2 regions of the Clostridium sp. TJA038 genome follow, and region 2 is predicted to be linked to the other one. Evidence: a T-box and tRNA genes for the amino acid it is inferred to sense, from the RefSeq annotation. Region 2 holds a T-box; the other holds one or more tRNA genes.
The links. The T-box of region 2 lies ahead of thrS (threonine--tRNA ligase). A T-box ahead of a tRNA ligase gene usually reads a tRNA of that ligase, here a tRNA-Thr.
Positions count from the first base shown of each region.

Region 1: it has a tRNA-Thr gene. The T-box ahead of thrS (threonine--tRNA ligase) is inferred to sense a tRNA for this amino acid. The anticodon was not compared.

Region 1 covers NZ_JBZEFA010000001.1:51,467-66,876, forward strand. Annotated here, with positions in the region: gene atpA (F0F1 ATP synthase subunit alpha) at 1-1,077, shown strand, start outside; gene atpG (ATP synthase F1 subunit gamma) at 1,142-1,993, shown strand; gene atpD (F0F1 ATP synthase subunit beta) at 2,007-3,404, shown strand; gene AC4FQV_RS00270 (F0F1 ATP synthase subunit epsilon) at 3,420-3,821, shown strand; gene AC4FQV_RS00275 (hypothetical protein) at 3,985-4,620, shown strand; gene murA (UDP-N-acetylglucosamine 1-carboxyvinyltransferase) at 4,643-5,908, shown strand; gene spoIID (stage II sporulation protein D) at 6,023-7,042, shown strand; gene AC4FQV_RS00290 (peptidoglycan DD-metalloendopeptidase family protein) at 7,147-7,911, shown strand; gene spoIIID (sporulation transcriptional regulator SpoIIID) at 7,980-8,231, shown strand; gene mreB (rod shape-determining protein MreB) at 8,322-9,359, shown strand; gene yyaC (spore protease YyaC) at 9,397-9,924, opposite strand; gene AC4FQV_RS00310 (hypothetical protein) at 10,083-10,721, shown strand; tRNA gene AC4FQV_RS00315 (tRNA-Thr) at 10,881-10,956, shown strand; tRNA gene AC4FQV_RS00320 (tRNA-Tyr) at 10,962-11,047, shown strand; tRNA gene AC4FQV_RS00325 (tRNA-Val) at 11,052-11,127, shown strand; tRNA gene AC4FQV_RS00330 (tRNA-Thr) at 11,150-11,225, shown strand; tRNA gene AC4FQV_RS00335 (tRNA-Tyr) at 11,231-11,316, shown strand; tRNA gene AC4FQV_RS00340 (tRNA-Thr) at 11,340-11,415, shown strand; tRNA gene AC4FQV_RS00345 (tRNA-Tyr) at 11,421-11,506, shown strand; SAM riboswitch class I at 11,579-11,683, shown strand; gene metK (methionine adenosyltransferase) at 11,915-13,090, shown strand; gene nagA (N-acetylglucosamine-6-phosphate deacetylase) at 13,176-14,312, opposite strand; gene recD2 (SF1B family DNA helicase RecD2) at 14,447-15,410, shown strand, end outside.
Region 2 covers NZ_JBZEFA010000004.1:79,282-94,691, forward strand. Annotated here, with positions in the region: tRNA gene AC4FQV_RS08575 (tRNA-Lys) at 38-113, opposite strand; tRNA gene AC4FQV_RS08580 (tRNA-Gly) at 158-231, opposite strand; tRNA gene AC4FQV_RS08585 (tRNA-Gln) at 288-362, opposite strand; tRNA gene AC4FQV_RS08590 (tRNA-Arg) at 366-442, opposite strand; gene AC4FQV_RS08595 (hypothetical protein) at 570-1,262, opposite strand; gene AC4FQV_RS08600 (HNH endonuclease signature motif containing protein) at 1,453-1,857, shown strand; gene AC4FQV_RS08605 (SGNH/GDSL hydrolase family protein) at 1,900-3,261, opposite strand; tRNA gene AC4FQV_RS08610 (tRNA-Lys) at 3,415-3,490, opposite strand; tRNA gene AC4FQV_RS08615 (tRNA-Gly) at 3,497-3,570, opposite strand; tRNA gene AC4FQV_RS08620 (tRNA-Gly) at 3,576-3,650, opposite strand; tRNA gene AC4FQV_RS08625 (tRNA-Gly) at 3,676-3,749, opposite strand; tRNA gene AC4FQV_RS08630 (tRNA-Leu) at 3,758-3,841, opposite strand; T-box leader at 4,069-4,273, shown strand; gene thrS (threonine--tRNA ligase) at 4,349-6,280, shown strand; gene AC4FQV_RS08640 (M3 family oligoendopeptidase) at 6,381-8,075, opposite strand; gene AC4FQV_RS08645 (5-formyltetrahydrofolate cyclo-ligase) at 8,174-8,752, opposite strand; gene AC4FQV_RS08650 (class I SAM-dependent methyltransferase) at 8,898-9,710, opposite strand; gene AC4FQV_RS08655 (hypothetical protein) at 9,895-10,065, opposite strand; gene glmS (glutamine--fructose-6-phosphate transaminase (isomerizing)) at 10,080-11,912, opposite strand; gene glmM (phosphoglucosamine mutase) at 12,569-13,915, opposite strand; gene AC4FQV_RS08670 (DUF349 domain-containing protein) at 14,382-15,410, shown strand, end outside.

The DNA of each region.
Region 1 (15,410 bases), on a different contig from region 2:
CCTTTACAAACAGGTATTAAAGCAATTGACTCAATGATACCAATAGGTAGAGGACAAAGGGAATTAATTATAGGTGATAGACAAACAGGTAAAACTGCTATAGCTATAGATACTATAATTAACCAAAAAGGTAAAGATGTTATATGTATATATGTTGCTATTGGACAAAAACAATCTACAGTAGCTAACATAGTTAACACTTTAACTGAAGAAGGAGCTATGGATTACTCAATAGTTGTAACAGCATCAGCATCAGAGTCAGCTCCATTACAATACATCGCACCATATTCAGGATGCACAATGGGTGAATACTTCATGAATAAGGGTAAAAATGTATTAATCATATATGATGACTTAAGTAAACATGCAGTTGCTTATAGAACAATGTCACTATTAATTAGAAGACCACCAGGAAGAGAAGCTTATCCAGGGGACGTATTCTACATACATTCAAGATTACTTGAAAGAGCTGCTAAGTTATCAAAAGAAAACGGTGGTGGATCATTAACAGCACTTCCAATAATAGAAACATTAGCAGGAGACGTAACAGCATATATTCCAACAAACGTTATATCAATAACAGATGGACAAATATTCTTAGAAACTGAGTTATTCAACGCAGGACAAAGACCAGCTGTTAACCCTGGTATATCAGTTTCAAGGGTTGGAGGAAATGCTCAAATAAAAGCAATGAAACAAGTTTCAGGTACTTTAAGACTAGAACTTGCTCAATATAGAGAATTAGCATCATTTGCTCAATTTGGTTCAGACCTTGATAAAGATACTCAATCAAGACTTGAAAAAGGTAAGAGACTTATAGAAATCTTAAAACAAGATCAATATAAGCCAATGGCAGTTGAAAAGCAAATTATGATAATATATTCTGCTGTTAACAATTTCTTATTAGATATAAAAGTTTCAGATATTAAGAGATTCGAAAAAGAATTCTTAGAATATATGGATACTCATCACAGAGAAATTGGTAAAGCAATATTAGATAAGAAGGTTTTAGATGATGAATTAAAATCTGCTTTAGAAAGTGCTATAGTAGAATTTAAAAAAATATTCTTAATGTAATAAAAGAGCATAGCTTTTTAATTAAAGCTATGCCCACATTTTTAAGAATGGAGGTGGATCTTAAATGGCAGGTGCAGGACTTTTAGAAATTAAAAGAAGAATAAAAAGTATCACAAACACAAGAAAAATAACAAAAGCTATGGGACTTGTTGCCACTTCTAAGTTAACAAAAGCTAGACAAAAGCTAAATGAAAACAATCAATATTTTAGTAGTCTAGATGAAATTGCTAGAGAATTAATCGGATCATTAAATAGCAATGATAATCCTTTACTTAAACCCAATGATAATCCTAAAAAGTTAATAATTTTATTAGCATCAGACTCAGGATTATGTGGTGGATTTAATGGTAATACTGCAGCTTTTGTAAGAGATCATTATGAAAATAATATTCAAAATATAGAAGCTATAGTAGTTGGAAAAAGAGGTATCCATTATGTTAAGAAAAACAAGATTTCTACTTTAGCAGAATATGTTGATTTAGGAGATACACCAAATATTGGTGATGCATCAACTATAGTAAATAGAGCTGTTAAAGAATTTTTAGATGGAAATTTTGGAGAGGTAAATTTAGTTTATACTAAATTCTTCTCACCTGTTAAGCAAGAGGTTGTTGAGGAAAAACTTTTACCTTTAGATTTAGTTGCAGAAAAAGGAAATGTTTCATTCTCAGTTGAACCAGATGAAGATGAATTAATAGATTCATTAGTTTCATCATACTTAAAAGGTAAATTCATGAATGCTATGTTTAATTCAAAAGCTAGTGAACAAAGTGCTAGAATGCAAGCAATGGACGGAGCAAGTAAAAATGCCGATGATTTATTAAACTCATTAGATGCTAAGTATAACAGAATAAGACAAAGCATAATCACTCAAGAGATATCAGAAATCGTTGGTGGAGCAGAAGCACAAAAATAAGGAGGTACTCAAAATGTCTAATAATATAGGTAAAGTAGTTCAAGTTATTGGACCAGTTGTAGATATAAAATTTGCAAATGATGAACTTCCTAATATATTTAATGCAATACACATAAAAATGGATGATGGAAAAATCTTAGTTTGTGAGGTAGAGCAACACGTAGGAGACGATATAGTTAGAACTATAGCTATGGAAGCTACTGAAGGACTAAGAAGAGGTGTTGACGCTGTTGATACAGGGGCACCTATATCAGTACCAGTTGGTGAATGCGTATTAGGAAGAATATTTAACGTATTAGGTAAACCACTAGATAGTGGAGCTGAAGTTAATCATGAAGAAAAATATCCAATTCATAGACCAGCTCCATCATTTGAAGAACAATCAGTTGTTCCTCAAATGTTTGAAACTGGAATAAAGGTAATAGATCTTTTAGCACCTTATCAAAGAGGTGGTAAGATTGGTCTATTTGGAGGTGCCGGTGTTGGTAAAACAGTTCTTATACAAGAGCTTATAAACAACATAGCTAAAGAGCACGGTGGACTTTCTGTATTTACAGGAGTTGGAGAAAGATCAAGAGAAGGTAATGACCTTTATTATGAAATGAAAGATTCAGGAGTTATAAAAAATACAGCATTAGTATTTGGACAAATGAACGAACCACCTGGAGCAAGAATGAGAGTTGCTTTAACAGGACTTACAATGGCGGAGTACTTCAGAGATCAAGGGCAAGACGTGTTATTATTTATAGATAACATATTCAGATTCTCACAAGCAGGATCTGAGGTTTCAGCTTTATTAGGAAGAATACCATCAGCTGTTGGTTACCAACCAACTCTTGCTACAGAGATGGGTGCTCTTCAAGAGAGAATTACATCAACTACTCATGGATCAATTACATCTGTTCAAGCGGTATACGTACCAGCCGACGACTTAACTGACCCAGCTCCAGCTACAACATTCAACCATCTTGATGCAAAAACAGTTTTATCAAGAAGTATAGCTGAAATAGGTATATATCCAGCAGTTGACCCACTAGATTCTTCATCAAGAATATTAGACCCAAGAGTTGTTGGAGAAGAACACTATGAAGTTGCTTCAAAGGTTAAACATATACTTGAAAGATATAAAGAACTTCAAGATATCATAGCTATCCTTGGTGTTGATGAACTTGCAGATGAAGATAAATTAATAGTTGCTAGAGCAAGAAGAATACAAAAATTCTTATCACAACCATTTACAGTAGCAGAACAATTTACTGGAATGCAAGGAAGATATGTTCCAATAAAAGATACTATAAGAGGATTTAAAGAAATATTAGATGGTAGACATGATAATGTTCCTGAATCAGCTTTCTTATTTGCTGGAACAATAGAAGAAGTACTAGAAAAAGCTAGTGCAATGGCCCAATAAAAGGGGTGAATAAAAATGAATAAATTTAAATTAATTGTTACAACACCAGAAAGAGTACTTGTTTCAGGTGAAGTTACAAAGGTCTTATGTAAAAATGCTATTGGTGAATTTGAAATATTAGCAGGGCATCAACCTTATTTAACAGCAACTATTCCTACAATCACTAGAATAGACGATGAAAATGGAGAAAGTAAATATTTATTTACTTCTACAGGATTAATGAAGGTTCAAAATAATGAAGTTACTTTTTGTGTAAATTCAGCAGAATGGCCAGAAGAAATCGACGAAGCTAGAGCTATGAGTGCTAAGGAAAGAGCTGTTGAAAGATTAAAGAATAAGACTGATGACATAGATGAGAAGAGAGCTAAATTAGCTTTAGCAAGAGCTATGTCTAGATTAAAATTAAAAGAAATGTAATTTATATAAAGCATACAGTTTTACTGTATGCTTTTTTTATTTATATATTTTACTTAATTTATAGAACCTTTTAAGAGGATTATAATATATTGATAATATAGTAAGTAAAATAATGTATAAAAATGATAACTTTGACAATAATTTAGTTGAAGGGGTGATTTTTATGAATAATTTCTTATTATCAACATTAATTTGTTTTTCAATGATTTTTAGTACAAGCACTTTTAATATAGATAGCATGATTTATTCTAAATTAGAAAGTAAATTTAATATAGAAGAGTATGGAATGAAGATAGAGTATAATATTGAAGAAAATATATATAAAGAAATGAATCATATTTTAGATAAAGTAGATTTTGAAAAATTTCAAATAGAAAAAAATAAAGATAATGTTTATTTAAAAGGTGTTATGGAAGAAGTTTTAATTGAAATAAACTTAGTATGTGAAAGTGATTATTCAAGAGGAGAAATAATTTTAACTTCTAAAAATAAAATAAACATAAATAGTATAAAGAAAGATTTTCAAGTTTTTCATAATAAAAACATGAAAAATATAAAATATTATACTTATATTAAAGGCGATATTAGAGAAAATAATAGTATAGATAAAATAGAGGAAAGTATTATAGAAACTATAGGAAAAAATATAATTAAGGAAGTAGAAAGCTTTGATTTAAAAAATGGAAGAACAGGAATGATAAATCTTAAGAGTGATTACCAGTTTAATTACTCCATTATGACATATGAGAAAGATAGGAGCATTATTATAGGAACTCCTATTATATTCAAAACATATTAAAATAATTTTAATGGAGGATAATATGGATAAAATAGTAGTAAAAGGTGGAAAAAAATTAAGTGGAGAAGTAAATATAAATACAGCTAAAAACTCAGTCTTACCTATAATAGCAGGAAGCATATTAGCTACTGAAGATGTACTGATAAATGAATTGCCTATGCTTAAGGATGTATATACAATTTGTAACTTAATGGAACAGCTAGGTTATGAGTTAAAAATAGATAAAAAATCAAATAGTTTATTTATACCCCCTTTAAATAGGGAGCCATTAATTCCAAATGAGGACTTGGTAAAAAAAATGAGGGCTTCTTTTTTAATTATGGGTCCTATGATAGCTAAATATGGAGAATTTAAATTATCAAGGCCAGGAGGTTGTAATATAGGTTCAAGGCCTATAGAACTTCATCTAAAGGGATTAAGAGCTTTAGGAGCTGAGGATAGTAACTGTGGAAATGGTTTTGTTTGTATAAAGGCTAAAAGGTTAGTAGGAAACAAAATATATTTAGATTTTCCTTCCGTTGGCGCAACAGAAAATATAATGATGGCAGCTACAATGGCAAAGGGAACTACAGTTATAGAAAATGCAGCTCAAGAGCCTGAAATAAATGATTTAATTAATTTCTTAAATTCTATGGGAGCTAAAATTTATATAGAAAAACCAGGACAAATAATAATAGAAGGAGTAGAGTCTTTAAAATCAACAAAATATACTCCTATATACGATAGAATAGAAGCAGGAACTTTTATGGTTGCAGCTGCCATAACAGGTTCAGAAATAAAAATAAATGGTGTTAATAAAGACCATTGTTCAGGAATAATATCTAAATTAACTGAAGCTGGAGTAGAGTTTTATGATGTTAAAGATGATAAAAACAGTATTATAGTAAAGGGAAATTGTGATATAAAACCTATAAATATAAAAACTCAACCATATCCAGGATACCCTACTGACATGCAATCACAAATGATGAGTTTGTTAAGCTTAGCTAGGGGAAGTAGCATTATTACTGAAAATGTTTTTGAAAACAGATTTATGAATGTAGATGAATTAAGACGTATGGGAGCTAATATACAAGTAGAAGGAAAATCTGCTTTAATTGAAGGTGTTACAAATCTTACTGGTTGTGAAGTTAAAGCAACTGATTTAAGAGCAGGTGCTGCACTTATTTTAGCAGGACTTGTAGCTTCAGGAGAAACAATAGTTACAGATATACATCATATAGATAGAGGATATGTTGAAATAGAAAGCAAATTTAAAGCTTTAGGAGCTGATATAAATAGAATATAAGTCAACAGCATTTTGCTGTTGACTTTTTTTATTGTAAATAAATTATTTTATAAGTTCGACTTTTATAAAGCTTAGCATATACATAGACTGTATTAATAAGTCTTAGGAGGAATTATGTTAAGAAAAAGAGATTTAGAGCCGTTAATTTTTATTGTAATAATATTAATAATTGTATTTTTAATACCTATTTTCTTTGGAATATTTTCAACCTCAAAAACTATTGAAAAAAGAGATAATATAGAGGAAGTAAAGGGAGAAAAACTAATAGATAAGGTTAACTTAGAAGAAGTTGAAGTCTACATATCTAAAGAAAAGAAAGTTAAAAAAGTTAATTTAGAAGAGTATGTTTTATCTGTAGTATCTAGTGAAATGCCTGCATCTTTTAATGAAGAAGCGATAAAAGCACAAGCTATTTTAGCAAGAACCTTTGTGATAAATAAATTAGTTTCTAAATGTTCAAATATAAAAGAGGGCGATATTTGTGATACAACTCATTGTCAAGTTTATACTAATATAGAGGAAAAGAAGAAGCTTTGGGGAAAGAAGGGAGAAGAATATTTAAATAAAATAAAAAGTGCAGTATCTAGTACAGAAGGAGAGGTTTTATCTTATGAGGGTAAAATTTCTAAATATCCTCAATATTTTTCAACAAGTTCAGGAAATACAGAAGATTCTATAGCTGTTTTTTCTGAAGATATACCTTATTTAAAGTCTGTTAAAAGTCCAGGTGAGGAAGTATCTCCAAAATATAAAAGCGAAGTTTTAGTATCTTTTAAGGAGTTTAAAGATACAGTAAAGAAATATATTAAGAGTGTAAAAATAAATAATATCAATAATGAAGAAATAAAAATAATAAGCAGAAATACTGGTGGAACAGTAAATGAAATAAAAATAGGTAATAAAACAATTAAAGGTAAAGAATTTAGAAAAATATTTAATTTGAATTCCGCTAATTTTACTTTAGAGTTTTTAGAAGGAAAAATAAAGATAAATGTTTTAGGATATGGACATGGTGTAGGAATGAGTCAATGGGGTGCAAATATTATGGGGAAAGAAGGAAAAAGTTATAAGGAAATATTAAATCATTATTTTACAAATAGTAAAGTACAATCTTCTAAGGAGGTGTTTATTTAATTTTAGAGTAGACAATTTGTCTACTCTTTTTTTATTAAAAAGATTTTTTAATTTATGTATTAATTTAGGATATATGGACAGAATTAGAAACGGAGGTGTTGAAAATGAATAAAAAAGACAAATTAAAGAGATTTATCAAAAAGGATGGATTTTATGTAGTTTTATTTGCCTGTCTATGTTTAATAGCAACTGTAGGCGTAGTTGTTGCAAATAAAAGTGCAAATGATACTTTAGAAGAAAATATAGCAGAGAATACTATAGAAAATACAGAGGATAGTGCTACAACAGGAAACAATTTTGAAGATGCTGAGTTAGTTGAAGAAAATAAAGAAGTTGCAAAGGAAGAGGTAGCTACTAATGAAAACAAAGTTCAAGAAAATGTAGAAGAAGAAGCAAAAAAACAAGAGGAAGTTGTAGAAACATCAAATCAAAATAAAAATTTTATATCACCTATTAATAATGGGATAATTACAAGGCTTTATAATTTAGAACCAAGATTAAATGAATCAGGACAAAGTGCTTCTGTTTACAAAGGTATTGATATAGAAGGTAAAGAAGGAGCAGAGGTTTTATCAATTGGTGATGGAAAAGTTTTAGAAGCTGGAAAAGGTAATTCAAAAGAAGGTTGTTTTGTAAAGATTGAACATCAAAATGGCATAGTTGGTTTCTATGGAAACTTAGACCCTGAAATAAAAGTTAAAGAAGGGGATGTGGTTAAAAAAGGTGATGTTATAGGTAAGATTGGAAAAACAATTCAAAATAATCCAAGTGATAGAGTTTCAGAAAATTACTTAATGTTCCATATGGAAAATTCTAAAGAACCAGTAGACCCTCAAAAATATTTAAAAGATGTTCCTGTAAAGGAATAAAAAATACATAATCAGCTGCTTTAATTTTAGCAGCTGATTTAATAAAAAAGATTAAGGAGGAATGGTTCTTGAAAGATTATATTGAGGAAAGAGTGTTAGAGGTAGCTCAATACATTATTTATTCAAGAGCTACAATAAGAAAAACAGCTAAGGTTTTTGGAGTTAGTAAAAGTACTATACATAAAGATATGACTGAAAGATTACCAAAGATAAATCCAGATATAGCAGAGGAAGCTAAAAGTATATTAGATTTAAATAAGGCAGAAAGACATATAAGAGGTGGAAAAGCAACTAAATTAAAATATAAAGTTGTTGAATGATGAAAATATTCCTTATATAATAAAAGTTAGTATTTATGTATAATGTTATAGAAAATAATAATAATTATTATATATTAGGGAGTTGTAAATATGTGGTTTTGGAAAAACAGTACAGACATGGGTATAGACCTTGGAACAGCAACTGTTCTTGTCTATATGAAGGATAAAGGTATAGTCTTAAAAGAGCCCTCAGTAGTTGCTATAGATAAAAACAAAAATAAGGTTTTAGCTGTTGGAGAAGCTGCAAGACAAATGATTGGAAGAACACCTGGAAATATAGTTGCACTTAGACCTATGAGGAATGGGGTTATATCAGATTATGAAATGACTGAAGCTATGCTTAAATATTTCATAAAAAAAGGTGTTGGAAATAGAAGAATATCAGCACCTAAAGTTATGATTTGTATTCCTTGTCAAGCAACAGAAATAGAGAAGAGAGCTGTTATAGATGCAGCAAAAAATTCAGGAGCTAAAGATGTTTACCTTATAGAAGAACCATTAGCAGCTGCTATAGGAGCAGGTTTAGATATATCTAAAGCAAGTGGACATATGGTTGTTGATATAGGTGGAGGTACAGCAGATATAGCAATAATTTCTCTTGGAGGAATTGTTATAAGAGAGTCTGTAAAAGTAGCTGGTGATAAATTTGATGAAGCTATAATAAAGTTTGTAAGAAATAAATATAAGCTTATGATTGGTGAAAGAACAGCAGAAGAATTAAAAATAAACGTTGCTACAGCAGTAGAAGGAAATAGAAAAGAAACTATGGAAGTTAAAGGAAGAAACCTTATTACAGGACTACCAGGAACTATAAATGTTGATAGTGATGAGCTTAGAATGGCTTTAAAAGATGAAGTTAGCACAATTGGAGAGGCAGTTCATTCTGTTCTTGAAAAAACACCACCAGAATTAGCAGCAGACATAATAGAAGAAGGAATTCTTATGACTGGTGGAGGAGCTTTATTAAATGGACTTGATAGATTTATTGAGGAAAGGACAGGCATTAAGGTTAAAGTAGCAGATGATGCTATAAAATGCGTTGCAGAGGGTACTGGTAAGGTATTAAAGACATTTGAAAAATTAAATATAAGTATGGATAATTTAGAAGTTAAATTGATAGACGAATAAAATTAACTACATATCTCTTAGATTAAGAGATATGTAGTTAATTTTTTTTATTTAAGTTATAGGCTGTAACTAAAGAATCTGCTATAACTTTAGACATATCTAATATAAAATTTAATCTAATAGGTCTAGAAGTAAATGATTCTATATTCTCAGAAGAATCTACTATAGCTATTATAGAAATATTTCCAACACTTCTTAAAGTTTTTCCAACACCTTTTCCAGGATATATTGGCTTAGTTCTAACATGAATTTCTCCAATAGAATTTGCATCACCTAAGCAAGCATCAATTGCTAGTATTTTATGATTAGGATATGCTTTTGAAATTTTATCTATTTCAGTATCTAAATTTAAGGCGTGAATTGGAGATTTTAAAGTTCCAAAAACCTTTAAAGGAAAAGATTTTTCTTTTAATAATGTACCAACCATAGGGCCAAGACAATCACCAATACATTTATCTGTTCCTATACATACTATAATTGTTTTTTCATCTATATGATTTTTAAGGAAATTAGAAATTTTATAATATGATAAGTTATTTTTATAGTAAATTTTCACTTTTTCCAAGGTATCACTATGTCAAAGGCTTAAAACTAGTTTGACATACTCCTTTCTTAATATTTTAAGTTTCTATCAGTTAATTATATGAAGGAAAAAATAGAAATATTAAATCAAGTATAAAAATATTTTATGTGGAAATTATTAAAGAAGAGGTGAGGACATTTATGAGTAGAAAAGTTTTAAGTCTTTTAGTAATAACTTTAACTATTATAACTTTAGGAGTTATTATAAATATTCCGAAGGTAAATAAAGAAAAAATAAAATTGAAAAAAGAAAGTTTAGTACTTAATGAAAATAATAATTTCAATAAAGAAAAAGTAGAAAAAGCACCTTTAAACGAAGAAAAAGTAATTTTGCCAAGTAAAGAAAAAAGTAATATAGAAAAAGATAATTTTATTAAAAAAGATGAAAATAATAAAGTAGAAGAAAATGATAAAAAAGAATTAGAAATAAATAAAGATTCAAATAAAGTTAATGAATTTAAAAATAGTAGTTCAAAGGAAAAAAATAATTCCTTAAAAGAAAATAAAAAGGAAAATATAAAGCTTTTTAAAGTTGATAAGTACTCTATTCCAAGTAAGATAAGTAAGAAGGATAAATTTAAATTATTAAAATTATCTAAGGAGTTATCTATAGATGACTATAAAACTTTATTAAAGCACATAAAAAGAACAGATGAGTTAGAGGCAGCTATTGATATATTTAAAATACTTCAAGAGAAGCTATCCTATAAAGATTTTGAGTATGTAAAAGAATTATTAAATCCTTTTATAAATATATCGCTAATAGAAGAAAAAATATAAGTTAAAAAAGAAGTAAATTGGAGAAAAAAAGAGTAATTTAAAAATAAATTAACATAATATCTTTAAATGGCTTAAAATTGAGTTTGAAATAAAAAGCATAACAATATATACTAAGTCTTGTCGATTGGCGATGAGCCAAGAGATAGAAGTTAAAAATACGCTGGTGTGGCTCAATTGGCAGAGCAGCTGACTTGTAATCAGCAGGTTATCGGTTCAAGTCCGATCATCAGCTCCATAAGTGGTGGAATTCCCGAGTGGCCAAAGGGGGCAGACTGTAAATCTGTTGTCGGACGACTTCGAAGGTTCGAATCCTTCTTCCACCACCAATAAGGTCGCATAGCTCAGCTGGGAGAGCACCTGCCTTACAAGCAGGGGGTCACAGGTTCGATCCCTGTTGCGACCACCATTAAAAATAAAATAATAAATACGCTGGTGTGGCTCAATTGGCAGAGCAGCTGACTTGTAATCAGCAGGTTATCGGTTCAAGTCCGATCATCAGCTCCATAAGTGGTGGAATTCCCGAGTGGCCAAAGGGGGCAGACTGTAAATCTGTTGTCGGACGACTTCGAAGGTTCGAATCCTTCTTCCACCACCAATTAAAAAATAAAATATAAATATGCTGGTGTGGCTCAATTGGCAGAGCAGCTGACTTGTAATCAGCAGGTTATCGGTTCAAGTCCGATCATCAGCTCCAAATGTGGTGGAATTCCCGAGTGGCCAAAGGGGGCAGACTGTAAATCTGTTGTCGGACGACTTCGAAGGTTCGAATCCTTCTTCCACCACCAGCAAGAGACACTTAATTTAGTGTCTCTTTGTTAAAATAATATATTTAAAATAGAATATTTAGTATTTATATACTCTTATCCAGAGAGGTGGAGGGAAACAGGCCCTATGAAACCCGGCAACCAGTGAAATTCACTAAGGTGCCAATTCCGGTAAAGAAATTCTTTACAAGATGAGAGAAGATAAATTTAGTGTATAACTAAAATCTCTTCTTAAGTCTTTAAGAAGAGATTTTTTTATTAAAATCATTTTAAAGGCGCGCATTAAGATGATTTTAATAAACAAAAAATATATTATTTTAAGTCGTGGGAAGATAATAAATATTACTTGTTGAATATATAGGGTTGGATAAATAAAAAATGAAAGGGGTGAATTAGCTATCTTAATATAAGTGTAAGATAGCCTAAATCATGAGAAGATTATTTACATCAGAATCAGTTACTGAAGGACATCCAGATAAAATTTGTGACCAAATTTCAGATGCAGTTTTAGATGCTATATTTGAAAAAGACCCAAATGCAAGAGTTGCTTGTGAAACAGCTGTTACTACAGGATTAGTAGTTGTAATGGGAGAAATAACAACAAACTGTTATGTTGATATTCCTAAAATAGCTAGAGAAACTATAAAAAATATAGGATATGATAGAGCTAAATATGGATTTGACTGTGAAACTTGTTCAGTTATGACTACAATAGATGAGCAATCATCAGATATCGCTATGGGTGTTGATGAAGCTTTAGAATCAAGAGCAGGAGAAAAAATTGATATAGATGCAGTAGGTGCAGGAGACCAAGGAATGATGTTTGGTTTTGCTACTAATGAAACTGAAGAATTTATGCCAGCACCAATAGCTATGGCTCATAGATTATCAAGAAGATTAACAGAGGTAAGAAAGAACGGAACTTTACCTTACTTAAGACCAGATGGAAAAACTCAAGTTACTGTTGAGTATGAAGATGACAAACCAGTTAGAATAGATGCAATAGTAATTTCAACACAACATGGTCCTGAGGTTTCTCAAGAGCAAATACAAGCTGATTTAATGGAGCATGTTATAAAAGCTGTTATACCAGCAGAATTATTAGATGAAAATACTAAATACTATATAAATCCAACTGGAAGATTCGTTATAGGCGGACCTCAAGGAGATGCTGGATTAACAGGAAGAAAAATAATTGTTGACACTTATGGTGGATATGGAAGACACGGTGGTGGTGCTTTCTCAGGAAAAGATCCAACTAAGGTTGATAGATCAGCTGCATATGCTGCTAGATGGGTAGCTAAAAACTTAGTTGCTGCAGGTGTTGCAGATAAATTAGAAGTTCAAGTTGCTTATGCTATAGGTGTTGCTAAACCAGTATCAATAATAGTAGATACTTTCGGAACAGGAAAAATTTCTGACGAAAAAATAGTTGATATAATAAATAAGGTATTTGACTTAAGACCAGGTGCTATAATAAGAGACTTAGACTTAAGAAGACCTATATACAAACAAACAGCTGCTTATGGACACTTTGGAAGAACAGATTTAGACCTTCCATGGGAAAACTTAAATAAAGTTGAAGAAATAAAAAAATATCTTTAATATAAAAAAGCTTAGGAAAAATCCTAAGCTTTTTTATATATTATTTATAAGTTCATAAAATTAATTTTGTAATATAATAAATTTTTTAAGCTTTATGAACTATTTTTCCATTAACTATTACGTATTTTATATCTATATTTTCATCAAAAAGAATTAAGTCAGCATCATAACCTTCCTTAATTAAACCTTTTCTATCGTCTACTTTACAATGTCTTGCACCATTATAAGTAGCCATTTTTATAACCTCATTAAGTGGATAATTAGTATTTAAAAATACATTTTTAACTGCAACATCTAATGTTAAAATTGAACCTGCTAAAGAACCACTTAATAATCTTGCAGCACCATTTTTAACTTCAACATCTTGACCACCTAATGTATACATTCCATCAGGCATACAACAAGCCATCATAGCATCAGTTATTAATAGAACTTTATCTGTTCCCTTTTGTTTATATGCAACTCTTAAACTTGGATATGCTATATGAATACCATCAGATATTGTTTCAGTAGTTATTTCACTATCAAAAACTGCACCTACAACTCCAGGTTCTCTATGAGTAAATGGAGTCATTGCATTAAAAAGGTGCGTAGCATGAGAACAACCACATTTTATTCCTTCCATAGCTTCTTCATAAGTTGCCTTTGTGTGTCCCATAGAAACTACTATACCTTTTTTGCTTAAAAATTTAGTAAGGTCTTTAGCACCATCTACTTCAGGAGCAAGAGTTATTGATACAACATCCTCTTCATGTTCTCCAACTAATTTATAAAAGTTTTCTTCAGTTGGAGGTATTAAAAATTCAGGATTTTGAGCACCTATGGCTCCAGGACTTATAAATGGACCTTCTAAGTGAGCACCTAAAACATTAGCACCTTCAGTTCCTTCAGTTTTTGCTTTATGAATTGCTTTCATTGATTTACATACATCTTCAGCAGCTACAGTCATAGTTGTTGGTAAAAATGAAGTTGTACCATGCTTAACTATAACTTTTGAGATTTCATTTATGGCTTCATAAGTTCCATCCATGGTATCATGCCCACCAGCACCATGTATATGAACATCTATAAATCCAGGAGATAGATACAATCCTTGTCCATCTATAACTTCACAATCACATTCATTTTTAGGATTTATATCTTTAATTTTCCCATTTTCTATAAGTATATTTCCTTTTTCAATCTTATCTAAATATACTATATTACAGTTTTTTATTAACATACGAATCACCTTCCTCATAATAATCTTAAAATTTTAATTTAAGTAAGTCAACATAATAAGCCTTATGATTTAAATTAAATAATTGTGATATAATTAGTAGTAAATATTAAAGAAAAAACCTTTTAGGAGGTAATATGGAAGTACTAAATGGAATAGTTGAGAGTATAGTATTTAATAGTGCAGATACTGGTTATACAGTAATAAAATTTAGAGAAAATAATATTAATCATACAGTTGTTGGAGTTTTGCCTCATGTAAAGGAAGGTCAAACTTTAAAGTTAAAAGGAAGTTGGGTTAATCATTCTAATTTTGGAAAACAATTTAAGGTGGAAGAGTGTGAAGAAATATTACCAACTTCAAAAGAAGGAATAGAAAAATATTTAGCTTCTGGAATAATACAAGGTATTGGGCCTGTTACAGCAAAAAAAATTGTAAATAAATTTGGAGAAGATACTCTTGATATTTTAGATAATAATATAGAAAGATTAAAAGAAATAGAAGGTATAGGAAAGAAAAAATTAGAAACTATAATTGATTCATATAAAGAACAAAGAGAATTAAAAAATATAACTATATTTTTGCAAACTCATGGATTAAGTGTAAATCAATGTTTGAAAATATATAAAAAGTATGGAGCAAACTCAGTAGAAACAGTAAAAAATAATCCATACATACTCTGTGATGAAATTTCAGGAATAGGGTTTAAAACTTCAGATAAAATTGCTAGAAGTTTAGGAATAGAAATTGATTCTCCCTTTAGAATTCAAAGTGGAATAAGATATGTAATAAATGATTTTTGTGCTAATGGGCATACATTTATGCCAAAGGATAAACTTATTAAAGAAGCTAGTAATGTACTTACTGTAAGTTATGATGTAATAGAAGAAAATATTAAAAATGCTGCTTTAGATAGAAAAATAAAACTAGAAAAAATTAATGATAAAGAAGGTGTTTTTACAATACCTAATTATTATTGTGAGCTTGGAATAACTAACAGAATTTTAACCTTAGCTATAAGTAATTTTCAAGATGTAAATGTAGATGTAAATCACTTAATACTTCAATTTGAAAAGAAAAATAATATAACTTTTGCTAAAT
Region 2 (15,410 bases):
TATTATAAAAAAAAGCATCGCCTAAATAGACGATGCTTGGTGCACCATCAGGGATTCGAACCCTGGACTCCCTGATTAAGAGTCAGGTGCTCTACCAACTGAGCTAATGGTGCATATTATATTTTTAAGCATTATTTTACAAATAAACCTTAAAAAATGGAGCGGGTACCGGGAATCGAACCCGGGTATCCAGCTTGGAAGGCTGGTGTTCTACCATTGAACTACACCCGCAAATACATTTATATATTAACATAACATTAATATCTTGTCAAGTTTAACCAATTAAATGGCTGGGATAGCAGGATTCGAACCTGCGAATGACGGAGTCAAAGTCCGTTGCCTTACCGCTTGGCGATATCCCAATATGGTGTACCTTAAGGGATTCGAACCCCTGACCCACGGCTTAGAAGGCCGTTGCTCTATCCAGCTGAGCTAAAGATACAAACTTGAACTAACAAAAATTATTATACATATTTATTTAAATATTGTCAACAATTTTTTAATTTATTATGTTATGTTAATCAATTCAAGTCTTTACCACATAAAAAAAATAATGAAAATACCTATACTTATACTACATCTTCTAGATGTTTAAAAAGAACTATTTTAAACTTTTCTTCGTCCTCTTTATTTTTATGTGCATTTTCACAAACTCTAAACCATTCTTCTGTACTCATCCCTATAGTTTTTTCAAATAATTCTTCACTATCTGTTTGTAAATTAGTTTCTACAACAAATTTACCAAGTTCTTCAGCTGTTTCAAAAGCCTTTAAATATAAGAACTCGTCATCATTTCCAAGCCAGTTATTATTGAACCTACTACAGAATATCTTTAGTTTTCTCATTCCATTTTCAGCACTTAATCCTTTTAATTTTCTTAGTGCTACAATGTCCCTTTTCATTTTGTCTTTGTCTTCTTCTGTTGCATTGCTGCTTATCATTGCGCTTATTTTTTCAACATCAATTGAAGGTATTCTTGTTATTAACTTATTCTTCCCTTCAACCCACTTATAATAAGCTTCAGGCATGAAAGCATACTCTATAAACCCTATTAACTTTCCAAAATTAGGTAAAATCACCCAAACATTTTCAATTCCCACTTTTCTGTTAAATATAACATAGTGTAAATATTTGGTTTCTTCGTTTATAGATTGTTCCTTAAACATTCTTCCTTTTAGGGTTTCATTTTTAGTTATTAATTCCCCCCAAAATTTTTCGGGATTTTCTTCTGTTTTTGTTTTTTTCTTAAATAAGTTATGCATATCCAAACCCCCTTATATACACTTACATTTTAATTATATTGCTAACTTTTTTTAACATCAAAGTGTAAAAAAACCTATATTTCTTTATATACCTTAATCTATATTTATACAGGTAACTTATATTGATTAAACTGTTTTTTTATGCTATTTTATTACTATAAATGGGTATTAAATTTTTAAGGAGGATTATATGTCTTATTTCTGTGAAATTTGTGGAGATTATGCAGATATTCATCACATAGTTCATAAATCTGAAGGCGGTTTAGATTTTAATCTTAATTATAAATACTTATGTAAAAAACATCATAGATCTAAACAAGGCCCACACAAAGATAAGGTTGTGGATTTAAATTATAAATTGGAAATGCAAAATAATTTAAATGAACTTTTTTCAAAAAATTTTTATACAAGTAAAGACCTTAAAATACTTTTAGGACTTACTCCTGGTTCTTTAAAAAAATTAACTAAAAATTTAAAACTATATAAGGAAGGATATGCAAGAGAAGAATTAATATTTAACCTTATGGGAAAAAAAATATATTCTGAGGAATTTATTGAAGATTTTATTTTGCAAAGAGCCTTAAATTACGTATAAAAAGCTAAATAAAAACTTTTTAGGTTTTTATTTAGCTTAAATTTAAAAGAACTTTAAACTACATATTAAACTTTTCTCATCATATATGTTAAATATTTTAAAAAGATTTCTAGCAATTAAAATTTCTCCTTTATAACTTAGTTTATTCTTCGAAAAAAATATTTCACCAAAATCACTATTATAAAGTTTTATATTTTTAAAATATTCATAATGATTTATAAATAATATCTCTCTATTTTTAACTAAATTTTCTATAACTTCTATACACTCTTTCTTAAGATTTAATAAATTTTCTATTACTAAAAAAGTATTTATCTCCTTTGTCTTAATATATAACTTAAAAATATCTTTCTCAAACTCATATAGATTATCTACTTCTTCATTTAAAGATATAAATAAAACCCTAGGATTAAATTTTAAAACAGTATCAGAAAAATTATTTAATATATATTTTATATTAAAATTTTCATTATATAAATTAAGCATAAATCTTTTCTTACTTTCTATAGAACCATCATTTAGTTCCCAGCGCACTCTTTCTTCTAGATATTCAATATAGTTTTTAAAAAATATCCTATCTTCACTAAAACGCTTACTATATATAAATTCAAAAACACTTCCTTTTTCCTCTACTATTATCTTATATATCAATTCTATTTTTCTTTTACTTTCTTCAGAAAAAATATCATAAACATTAAAAGAATTTTCTATAACATACTCTAACTCTTTTACCTTTTCTTTTTTATAAAAGATATGGTCATTTAACAAAGAATCTAAAACATCTTTATCTAAAATGTTTAAGCTATTAAAAATAAATTTAGTAATTTCTAAATGTCCTAACTCATTTGGATGAATATTATCACTTAAAAGTAAGGATTTAATATTTAAATCCTTCTTATAAAGTTCTTCCCAATTTCTATAATGATCTATTAAAAATATATTTCTCTCCTTAGAAATCATTCTTAAAATATCCATATACTCATCAATACTTTTTCTACTAATATCATTATTTATTATATTACTAGTTTGAATAAAAATATTAGCTCCTAAGCTCTCAACTTTTTCTATAATTCTTAATATATTTTTTTTATAAATTTCTAAAGGTACCTTATTTTCTGCACAATCATTCATACCGAGCATAATAAAAACAATATTAGGACTATACTTCTTTATACAATCATCAAAATTTTCTAATATATCTAAGGTTGTAGCCCCAGAAATTCCAGTATTAAAAACACTAATATTAGAATTTTTTCTATTATTAAAATTATTATTTCTTATTAATATCTCTCTAAAATATTCAGTATAACTTCTATATCCCTTAGTATGAAGTGCCCCATGAGTTATACTATCTCCTGTAAAAACAATACTTAAATCTTTATTATTAAATATTTCTTTAAACATAAATTTCCCCCTTTTATATTTAAATATAATTTCTAAAATTAGCAATAATGATATTTAACAACTCTTATATATTAATTTTAATAAAAACCTACTATTTTTTTCATTAGAAAATTTTATAAAAATAAAAAAAAGCACCCAAAACATGGATGCTTCTGGTGCACCATCAGGGATTCGAACCCTGGACTCCCTGATTAAGAGTCAGGTGCTCTACCAACTGAGCTAATGGTGCATAATTTGGAGCGGGTACCGGGAATCGAACCCGGGTATCCAGCTTGGAAGGCTGGTGTTCTACCATTGAACTACACCCGCATAAGTGGAGCGGAAGACGGGACTCGAACCCGCAACTTTCACCTTGGCAAGGTGACACTCTACCATTGAGTCACTCCCGCATAAAATTTAATATATTATGTAAAGTGGAGCGGGTACCGGGAATCGAACCCGGGTATCCAGCTTGGAAGGCTGGTGTTCTACCATTGAACTACACCCGCTTATAAGTTGGTGCAGGTGAAGGGAGTCGAACCCCCACGCCGTAGGCGCTAGATCCTAAGTCTAGTGCGTCTGCCAATTCCGCCACACCTGCAAACCTATGTTTTTATTATAATATTTTTTAAATTTTATTTCAATATTTTTTTAAAATTATTTTATTAAAAATTTGGATATAATATTTATCTATATTCTATTTTTTTAACATTTAAAATTTTATTTCATTTAAATTATTATATAAAATTAAATTAGAATTTATTTTTATTTTATCCATTGACATACAAAAATAATAAACTTATAATCTTAAGTAAATATTATAAGTTTGTTAACACAATGAAGAGAAGAGTAAACTTTGGTACATTTTCAGAGAGAAGGTACAATAGCTGTGAGTACTTTTAAATGGAATTAGTTGAAAACTAACTCTGAGTGACTCTAATCAAGTCCGTTTAATCACGTTACGATTATTTTAAGAGGTGTTTTTTAACACAAATTGGGTGGAACCACGGGAATATACACTCTCGTCCCTTTTCTATTTAGAAAAGAGACGAGAGTTTTTATTTTTTATGAAAGAATAAAGAAAATTATTTCGAAAGGAGAAATTAATATGATAAAAATTACACTTAAAGATGGTTCAGTAAAGGAAGTAGAAGCTGGATTATCAATTTTTGAAATAGCTCAAAGCATAAGCCAAGGACTTGCAAGAAATGCTTGTTGTGGTATATTAAATGGAAAAGTTGAGGACTTAAGATTTATAGTTAATGAGGATTCCTCATTAGAAATATGTACTTTTGATTCTAAAGAGGGTCAACATGCTTTTAACCATACTGCATCTCATGTACTAGCAGCTGCTGTTAAAAGACTTTTCCCACAAGATAAATTAGCTATAGGACCATCAATAGATAATGGCTTCTATTATGATTTTGATACTGAAAAGCCATTTTCTGCTGACCAATTAAACAAATTAGAAGAAGAAATGAAAAAAATAATAAAAGAAAATCCTGAAATAAAAAGATTTGAACTTCCTAGAAATGAAGCTTTAGAACTTATGAAGGATGAACCTTATAAAGTAGAACTTATAAATGACCTTCCAGAAGATGAAGTAATTTCATTCTATCAAATAGGTGATTTTGTTGACCTTTGTGCTGGTCCTCACTTAATGGCTATTAAACCAATGAAAGCTGTTAAGTTATTAAGATCTACTGGTGCTTACTGGAAAGGTAACGAAAAGAACAAAATGCTTTCAAGAGTATATGGAACTGCTTTCCCTAAAAAATCTGAATTAGATGCATATTTAGAAGCTTTAGAAGAAGCTAAAAAGAGAGACCATAATAAATTAGGTAGAGAACTTGGAATATTTACTACAGATGAAAATGTAGGTCAAGGTCTTCCTCTATTAATGCCAAAGGGAGCTAGAATAATTCAAACTCTTCAAAGATGGATTGAAGATGAGGAACAAAGAAGAGGATACGTTTTAACTAAAACACCTTTAATGGCTAAAAGCGACCTTTATAAAATTTCAGGACACTGGGACCACTATAAAGATGGTATGTTCGTTTTAGGAGATGAAGAAAAGGATAGTGAAGTATTCGCTTTAAGACCAATGACTTGTCCATTCCAATATGCAATATATAATGCAACTCAACATAGTTATAGAGATTTACCAGTAAGATTTGCCGAAACTTCTACTTTATTTAGAAATGAAGCTTCAGGAGAAATGCATGGTCTTATAAGAGTAAGACAATTTACTCTTGCTGACGGACACATAGTATGTACTCCTGAACAATTAGAAGATGAATTTAAAAATACTGTTGATTTAGTTAAATATGTTATGGATACTTTAGGAATCTCTGATGATATTACTTACAGATTCTCAAAGTGGGACCCAAATAATACTGAAAAGTATATAAATGACCCTAAAGCTTGGGAAAACACTCAAAACATAATGAGAGAAATATTAAACCATTTAAATATAGAATTTACTGAAGCTGATGATGAAGCTGCATTCTATGGACCAAAACTTGATATACAATTTAAAAATGTTCATGGAAAAGAAGACACAATAATAACTATTCAAATAGATTTCGCTTTAGCAGAAAGATTTGGAATGTATTATATTGATAAAGATGGAGAAAAGAAACGTCCATATATAATTCATAGAAGTTCAATAGGATGCTATGAAAGAACATTAGCAATGCTTATAGAAAAATACGCTGGTGCTCTTCCAACTTGGATAGCTCCTGTTCAAGCTAAAGTTCTTCCACTATCAGACAAATATGCAGATTATGCAAACGAAGTTGTTGAAGAATTAAGAAGAAGAGGAGTTAGAGTTGAAGCTGACCATAGAGCTGAAAAAATAGGCTATAAGATAAGAGAAGCTAGATTAGAAAGAACTCCTTACATCTTAGTTGTTGGAGAAAAAGAAGCTGAAAATAAAGAAGTTTCTGTAAGAAGTAGAAAAAATGGTGAAGAAGGTGCTATGCCTCTAGCTGATTTTGTAAACAGAATAGTTCTTGAAATAGCTAACAAAGAAAACTAATTAATATAATAAAAAACTTGAAGCATTTCTATAATTTTTTTATAGAAATACTTCCAAGTTTTTTTATTCTAATTTCTATTAAAATTTTATTCTATAACTTTTAAAATTTACTATCATCTATACTTTCTAAGTATTCGTCAACTACTCTAAGAATCTCTTTAATACACCCATCTTCAAAAGGTGATTTTAAATTAGCATATTTTAATAAGCCTAAAAATGTTTTTGTCCCACCTATATTACATAAATTTAAATAATCTTCCCATGCTTTTTCATGATTTTCTCTATCTTTTTTCCAAAATTGAAGTGCACATATTTGTGCTAAAGTATAATCAATGTAATAAAAAGGATCTAAGAATATGTGGTTTTGTTGGAACCACCATCCCCCTCTTTCTAAGAAATCACATTCTCCATAATTTTTATGTGGAAGATATTTTTTCTCTATATTTCTCCATGCCTCTTTTCTCTCCTTTGGAGTAGCTTCTGGATTTTCATATACAAAGTGTTGAAATTCATCAACAGTTATTCCATAAGGTATAAATTTTATTGCATCTCCTAAATGATAAAATTTATATTTATCTGTATCCTCTTTAAAAAATAAATACATAAAAGGCCAAGTAAAGAATTCCATACTCATTGAATGTATTTCACAACTTTCCATTGTAGGCCATTGACACTCTTGCATTTCTATCCAAGAACTTCTAAAGTTTTGGAAAGCATGTCCTGCTTCATGAGTTAATACATCTACATCCCCAGCTGTACCATTAAAGTTTGAAAAAATAAATGGAGCTTTATAATTAGGGAAATTAATACAATACCCTCCTGCTGCTTTTCCTTTTTTAGCAATTAAGTCCATTAAATCATTTTCAACCATAAAATCAAAAAATTCTTTAGTTTCCTTTGAAAGCTCTGAGTACATTACCTCTGCATTATTAACTATCCATTTAGCATCTCCTTTAGGAGTTGGATTCCCACTTAAAAACTCAAATTTTTCATCATAGTATTTTAAATCTTCAAATCCTAATCTTTTAGCTTGTCTTTTATACAATTTATTATTTACAGGAACTATATACTCTTTAACTTGTTTTCTAAAGTTATCTACCATTTCCTTATTATAGTCATATCTTCTCATTCTTATATAGCCTAAATCTACAAAACTATTAAATCCAAGTTTTTTAGCTATAGTTGTTCTTACCTTTACAAGCTTATCAAAAATTTCATCTATTTCACTTTCATGTTTAACAAAAAAATCATACTTAGCTTCTGATGCTTTTTTTCTTGTTTCTCTATCTTTAGAATTTATAAAAGGCACTAATTGTGCTAAAGTTCTTTCTTCTCCCAAAAATTCAATTTTAGCCGAAGCTATAAGCTTTTGATATTGACTTGCTAACTTATTTTCAAGCTTCATATCTTCTATTACATCCTTTGAAAAACTCTTTTGAGAATACTCTGCTCCTTTTATTAAAGGTTCTCCATAATAATCTCCGATTTCTTCTTTAAATGGAGAATTTAATATAGCTTTATAAAATTCATTATTTATTTCTTCTATAAGCGGAGAACTTTCATCCCAAAAATCTTTTTCCTTATTATAAAATTCATCTTCAGTATCAATTGTATGTCTAACTTCAGACAAAGCTATCATAGTAGCAAAATTATTTCTTATAGTATTTATTTTCTTTATTATTTCTTTAGCCCCATTAAAATCCTTAGCTTTTTCTAATTCTTTTATAAAAGTTCTAATATTTTCTCTATCTTTTTCAATATTAGGTCTTTCATATTTAAAATCCTTAAATTTCATTATTTACCCCACCTTAAGCTTTATATATTCTTTATAATTTTGGCATAATTAAAAATTATTATCAATAAATTTACATTATCAAAAGTATTTCTTTACCATTATAACTTCTTAAAGGCTATACTCCTACTTTCACTAATAATTAAATCAACCTTTTCATCAAAAAATTCATGAGGTATTTCATCATAAATTTGAAAATCATAGCAAAGTGCTACTCTTTTACTATTAGGATATTTACTTAAGAATCTATCATAAAACCCTCCTCCATATCCTAATCTATTTCCTTTTAAATCAAAGGCTAATCCAGGTATTATAATTAAATCCACTTCTTTACTTATATCTTCACAATTAATGCTAGGCTCTAATATTCCAAAAGCACCACTTTCATTTAATTGAAGTAAAGACTCTATCTTTAATGCTTTCATTTGCTTTTCTTTTAAACTAACTGGAATTACTTTAGGTACTGCAAGGGTTTTATCAGAACAAATTATATCTTTAATTATATTAATAGTGTTTACCTCAGATTCCATATTTACATATACAAATATAACCTTACTATTTTTATAAATATCATTTTCTAAAAGAGTTTTTCTTATTTTTTCATCAGCTATCATTTTAGTATCTTTATCCATACTTTCTCTTTTTAGTTTAATCTCTTCTCTTAATTCCCCTTTATCCATTTGAAATTCCTCCTTATAGGCTTTTAATTATTTTACCATATTTTGTATTGCCATACTATAAAATCACTATATCATAATTAAATATTAAATTACAAAAATAAAAAAAGCATAGTATATATTTTATACTATGCAAAACTTTATTTAACTATTTTTTTGCTACTATAGTGAAAGTCTTTGGAATACCCTTATCAAATATATCACTAGATAAGTTCGGTTCTTCTGTTAAACTTTTTATAGTAAGACCTGTTTCAGCTACAGCAGTTATTATTTCTCCTAAATTCCATTTACGTAAATATACTTTTTCTACTTCATCTTCTTCTAAATATTTTGAATAAGCAACAGCTTTTTCTTCTAAGGAAGTATCAAAATAATCTCCTGTAACCTTATGTTTTCTTACCTTTGCTGTAGAACCCCTTGAAGTTATTAGTTTAGTTGATACAGGATGAAAATCTCTTAAAACAGCTCTTCCTCCTTCTTTTAATAAACTATTTATAACGTTCATAAAGGGAGATAAATCAGTAAAATAATGAAGTATTCCCATTTCAGCAAATACTATATCATAATCTCCACTAAGAACCTCTTTAGGCATTTTTAAAACATCACTTAATATAAAATTTATGTCAACATTACAAGCTTTAGCTAAATCTAAAGCATATCTCCTATTTCCCTCTGAAAAATCTACAACAGTAACTTCAGCTCCTAATAAAGCTAAGGCAACAGCCTTATTTCCATTAGACCCCATAAGATTAAATATCTTTTTTCCTTGTACCTCTCCAAATTTATCTAATAAAATCCCTAGCTTCTTTTCAGGCATAGCTTTAATTTTTTCTCCTGCCTCTTTTGCTGTGCCAAATCTTTTTACCCAAGCATTATAGGTTTCTTTATTCCAAGCCTCTTCATTTTCATTTACACATACTTTCCCACTATTTAAAATGTCATTGTCTTGAATTTTTCCCACTACAAATACCTCATTAATTATTTATTAACTTATTCATAAAATAATAAAAAATAAGCTAGAGTATTATACTTCAACCTTATAAAATTTTCAATATGTTTTAATAAAATAAGGTGTATTTAAAATCAATAATTTTAAATACACCTTAAAAATTATATATAAACTTAATATTTAATCCTAATTGTTATTAAATTCTTTCAGCACCAATTGCTGCTTCTAAGTCTTTTATAACTACATTTACTATATCTAGTTTACCCTTAGCATAGTCTTTTTCTTCTAACCAAATTAATCCTGATTCAAGGCATTTTTTAGTTTCTTTGTACTCTGCTAATAATTTTAATAAACTCTCATTATTCATAATACACACCTCTTTTACTCAACAGTTACTGACTTAGCTAAGTTACGAGGTTTATCCACATCAAACCCTTTAGCTTTAGCTACATAATATGAGAATAATTGTAATGGTACTACACTTAAAACTGGTGATAAGAAGCTTAATGTTTCTGGTATTTCTATTATACCTTCAAACATCTCTCTTTTACTATCTTCCATATCTCCTTCGAAGCAAACTCCTAAAACCTTAGCTCCTCTAGTTACAACTTCTTGAACATTACTTATCATTTTATCCATAAGTTCTCTTTGAGTTAATAATGATATTACTGGAATATCTTTTTCAATAAGAGCTATTGGACCATGCTTAAGTTCTCCACCTGCATAAGCTTCTGAGTGAATGTAAGAAATTTCTTTAAGTTTTAAAGAACCTTCCATTGCAACTCCATAATCCATACCTCTTCCTAAGAAGTATAAATCTCTTTCATTAGATGCTTTAACTGCAAATTCTTTTATTAACTCTGTATCTTTAAGTATTTCTTCAACTTTTTCTGGTAATTGAAGCATTGCTTTTTTAATTTCTTCAATTTCTTCTACAGATTTACTTCCTTTTAATTCAGCAAAATGTAATGCTAATGTGTACATTGCTATTAATTGAGTTACATATGCCTTTGTTGATGCAACTGCTATTTCTGGACCTGCCCATGTATATAATACATCATTAGCTTCTCTTGAAACTGAACTTCCTACAACATTAGTTACAGCTAATACTCTTGCACCTTTTGCTTTTCCATCTCTTAAAACAGCTAAAGTATCTGCAGTTTCTCCTGATTGGCTTAAAACTATTATTAAAGTTTTATCTGTAATAACAGCATCTCTATATCTAAATTCTGAAGCTATATCAACTTCTACTGGTATTCTAACTAATTTCTCAATAGCATATTTACCAATAACTCCAGCATGGTAAGCTGTTCCACAAGCAACTATATAAACTCTATCAACATTATCTAAGTATTCTTTAGTTATTGATATATCATCTAAAGTTACTTCTTTTCCTTCCATTATTCTTGAAGTCATTGTATCTTTTATAGCTTTTGGTTGTTCATTTATTTCTTTTAACATGAAATCTTCATATCCACCTTTTTCTGCTGCATCAACATTCCATGTTATATGATATATTTCTTTTTCAACTGGCTTTTTATTTTCATCAAAAAGAGAAACTCCATTTTCTGTTAATACAACAAATTCCTTATCTTCTAAAAGATAAACTTCTCTTGTATGATTTAAAACTGCAGGAATATCAGAAGCTATAAAGTATTCCTTATCTCCTAAACCAACTATTAATGGACTATCTTTTCTTACTGCTACTAATTTATCTGGTTCCTCACTACATATAACACCTATAGCATATGAACCTTCCATATGTTTAGTAGCTTCCATAACAGCATCTAATAAATCTCCTTTGTAGTAGAAATCTATTAAATTTGGTATAACTTCTGTATCTGTTTCTGATTTAAACTCATAGCCCTTTTCAATTAACCAGTTTCTTAATTCATTGTAGTTTTCTATAATTCCGTTATGAACTACAGCGATTGTACCTTTATTATTTAAATGAGGATGTGAGTTAACATCTGATGGTTCTCCATGTGTTGCCCATCTAGTATGTCCAATTCCAATTCCACCATCTATTGGATTTTCACTTAACATTGCTTCTAGATTTGCTAATCTACCTTTATGCTTTTCAGCTTTTATTTTATTATTTTCTAAAACTGCAACTCCAGCTGAGTCATATCCTCTATATTCTAACTTTGATAATCCCTCAACTAGTATATCTGTTGCTCTTTTTTTTCCTACGTATCCAACTATTCCGCACATATTATTTTTCTTCCTTCCATCTGTAAAATCATATTTAACTTTCAAAACAATATTAATATAACTTTTAATGCATAGAAGATTTAAAACACCTAATTAGCTTTGTCCTTAAAATCACTTTTAAGATTTAACTAATCTTTTACGGTAGTGCTATACCGTGAGGCATCCGCCGAAATTTCGATACTCCCCAATCCTCGTCAACTTAAAATCACTTTAAGTCCTGGCGCTTTATATTTTATTTTGAAAGTTATTATATACTATGCATCATATACTTAAAAAGCTACAAACTTATTTTAGCACTTTTTAAAAAAATTTCAAGCATTTATAAGTTATTTTAGTTTATTTTAAGCGATTTTAATTTATTTTTAATAATTATTTTTTGTTTTCTTTGTTTTTCTTTAAATTACTCTATATTAATATATTAATGTATAGTTGTATAGACATCTATAATATTGTTTTTTAAAAAAATCTAATAAAAAACATAAAACTTAAGAAATTTCATTAATTATATCCTGCATTTTTATGTAATTTATAATATATCTAAAAGTAATTTAAAATAAATATTGTACTTTTTTTATAAAAAATCACCTTTAAATAATAAAAGCTATAAACAACCTAATAAGATTATTTATAGCTTTTCTTATAATATAAATTTTATATTAATTACATTTTTCCTCTATCATTTTTGCTAAGTTATGAGCCATTTCATCTATTTCAGCTTGATTTTCACCTTCAAGCATAACTCTTACTAGTGGTTCAGTACCTGATGGTCTTATTAAAACTCTTCCACAACCATCTAAAGCTTCTTCCATCTTTTTAATTTCAGCAATTATTTCCTCATCTTCTTCATGAATATTTTTCATATCATTAGGAACCTTTGCATTAACTAAAACTTGTGGTAATACTTTCATTACACTCTTTAATTCAAATAAAGATTTTCCTGTTCTCTTAACTATACTAGCTACTTGAAGTGCAGTAACAAGTCCATCTCCTGTTGAATTATGTTCTAGGAATATAATGTGTCCTGATTGTTCTCCACCTAAAGAATATCCTTTAGCTAACATTTCCTCTAAAACATATCTATCTCCAACCTTTGTAACTGAAGTATTGATTTCTTCATTTTTACAAGCTATCATAAGTCCTAAATTACTCATTACAGTTACAACTAAAGTGTCATCTTTTAATCTTCCTAATTCTTTTAAGTACTTAGCACATATTGTTAGTATAAAATCACCATCTACTAAGTTTCCTTGTTCGTCAACAGCTAAACATCTATCTGCATCTCCGTCAAAAGCAAAGCCCATATGACATTTCTTCTTAACAACATACTCCATTAACTCCTCTGGATGAGTTGAACCACAATTTTCATTTATATTAGTTCCGTCTGGATTATCATTTATTACAAATATTTCTGCTCCTAATTCTCTAAAGGCTCTAACAGCAGCTTCATGAGATGCACCATTTGCACAATCTAATGCAATTCTTAAGCCTTCTAAAGATATTCCTATTGTATCTTTAGCAAAGCTTATATAGTCTTCTAGAGCAGCTTTTTCTTTTATTTCTCTTCCTAAATTAGCACCTGTTGGTGAAGGCACATTTTCAAATCCACTCTCTATAACTCTTTGTATTTCATCTTCTAAATCATCAGATAATTTATATCCCTTGTCATCAAAGAATTTTATTCCGTTATATTCAACAGGATTGTGTGAAGCTGATATCATAACTCCTGCATCTGCTCCATAAACTCTAGTTAGGTGAGCTACTGCTGGTGTTGGTACTACTCCTAAACATATTGCTTCTGCACCTACTGATAAAATTCCTGCAACTAAAGCAGCTTCTAACATATCTCCTGATATTCTTGTATCCTTTGCTACTAGTATCTTAGGTTTGTGAGTTCCCTCTGTTAAAACATAAGCACCAGCTCTACCTAAATTATATGCTAATTCTGCTGTTAATTCAGTATTTGCTATTCCTCTAACTCCATCTGTTCCAAATAATCTTGACAATTTATGTCACCCCTCTAATAATTTTATATTATACTAATAATAAATTAAAATATCTATAATTTTGCTACTTAATTAATACTTTTTACACTTTCAAAGAATACTTTATATAAGTTAATTTGTCAAATATTTGCTATTAATATTCTCTTAAGTTTTTATTTTAAAGTCATATTTTATAATAACATATTAATAAAATTTATTTATTACTAAAATATTATTTTTGATTTATCAAGTTAACATTCTTTTCATTATTTATACCATTATTTTCATTAAATTAATATAATATATGTCAATTAATAGCATATAATTTAAACTGTAAAGGCAATGAATTTATGGACTTATTTAAATTTTAATAATTTCATATTATATATTACATAAATATATTTGAAAACATTTTAATTATGGACATAAGAGTAATTACGCCTTAAAATATTAATTGAGTGATATAAAAGAAAGGGGATAATTTACAATGACAACTAATGAATCTAATTACATAGATGAAAAAAGAGATTCTAAAGAAATTGAAAATTTCGCTGAAGCTTTAGCTGCAGAAGAAGAAAACTGTTGTAAAAGAAAAAAAGAGGTAATTGAAAAGATAAAATTCTTAGCTAACAATGCTCAAAACTGGAAAGAAGCTAATAAAGAATTTAACGCTCTTATTGAAGAGTTTAACGATATTTATTACTATGACCAAGAAATTGAGAATGCCCTAAAGAACGAATTAAGAGAAGCTAAAAATGAATTCTATACTGCTAGAAAAGATTTCTTTGAAAAAGCAAATGAAGGTTTTAAAGAAAATGCTATAAAAAAAGAAGATGTTATAAAAAGACTTGAAGCTTTAGTTTATACAAATGATATAAAAGCTTCTGATATGTTAGCTAAATCTTTATCTGAAGAATTTTATGCTATAGGCTTTGCTGGAAAAGATTTAAATAACGATTTATATGATAGATTTAAAAAGGCTAGAAATGCAGCTCAAGAAACTAGAAGAGCTATTATGGAAGGTTTAAGAGAAGAATTCACAAATAAAGCTAATAGAAAAAGAGCAATAATAATTGAACTTAAAGGATTAGTTAATAATGATAACTGGAAAGATGCTACTGAAAAATTCAACCTTCTTTGTGATGAATTTAAGAGCATAGGTTTCTCTGGAAAAGAAGGAAATGAAGAAATTTCTATAGGTTATAAAGAGGCAAAAGATATATTCTTTGCTAAAAGACAAGAATTCTTTGATGCTTTAAAAGCTGAAAATAGACTTAATGTAGAAAAAAGAAGAGCTCTTATAGAAGCATTAAAAGCTTTATATGAAAATGATAGCTGGAAAGAAGCTTCTGTTAAAGTTAAAGAAATAAGTGATGATTTCTTTAAAATAGGCTTTTGTGGAAAAGATGAAAATGAAAAACTTATAAATGAATTTAAAGAAATCAGAGATGGCTTTTATAAAGCTAGACAAGAATACTTTGATGGTATAAATGCTGCTAGAGCTGATAAACAAAAG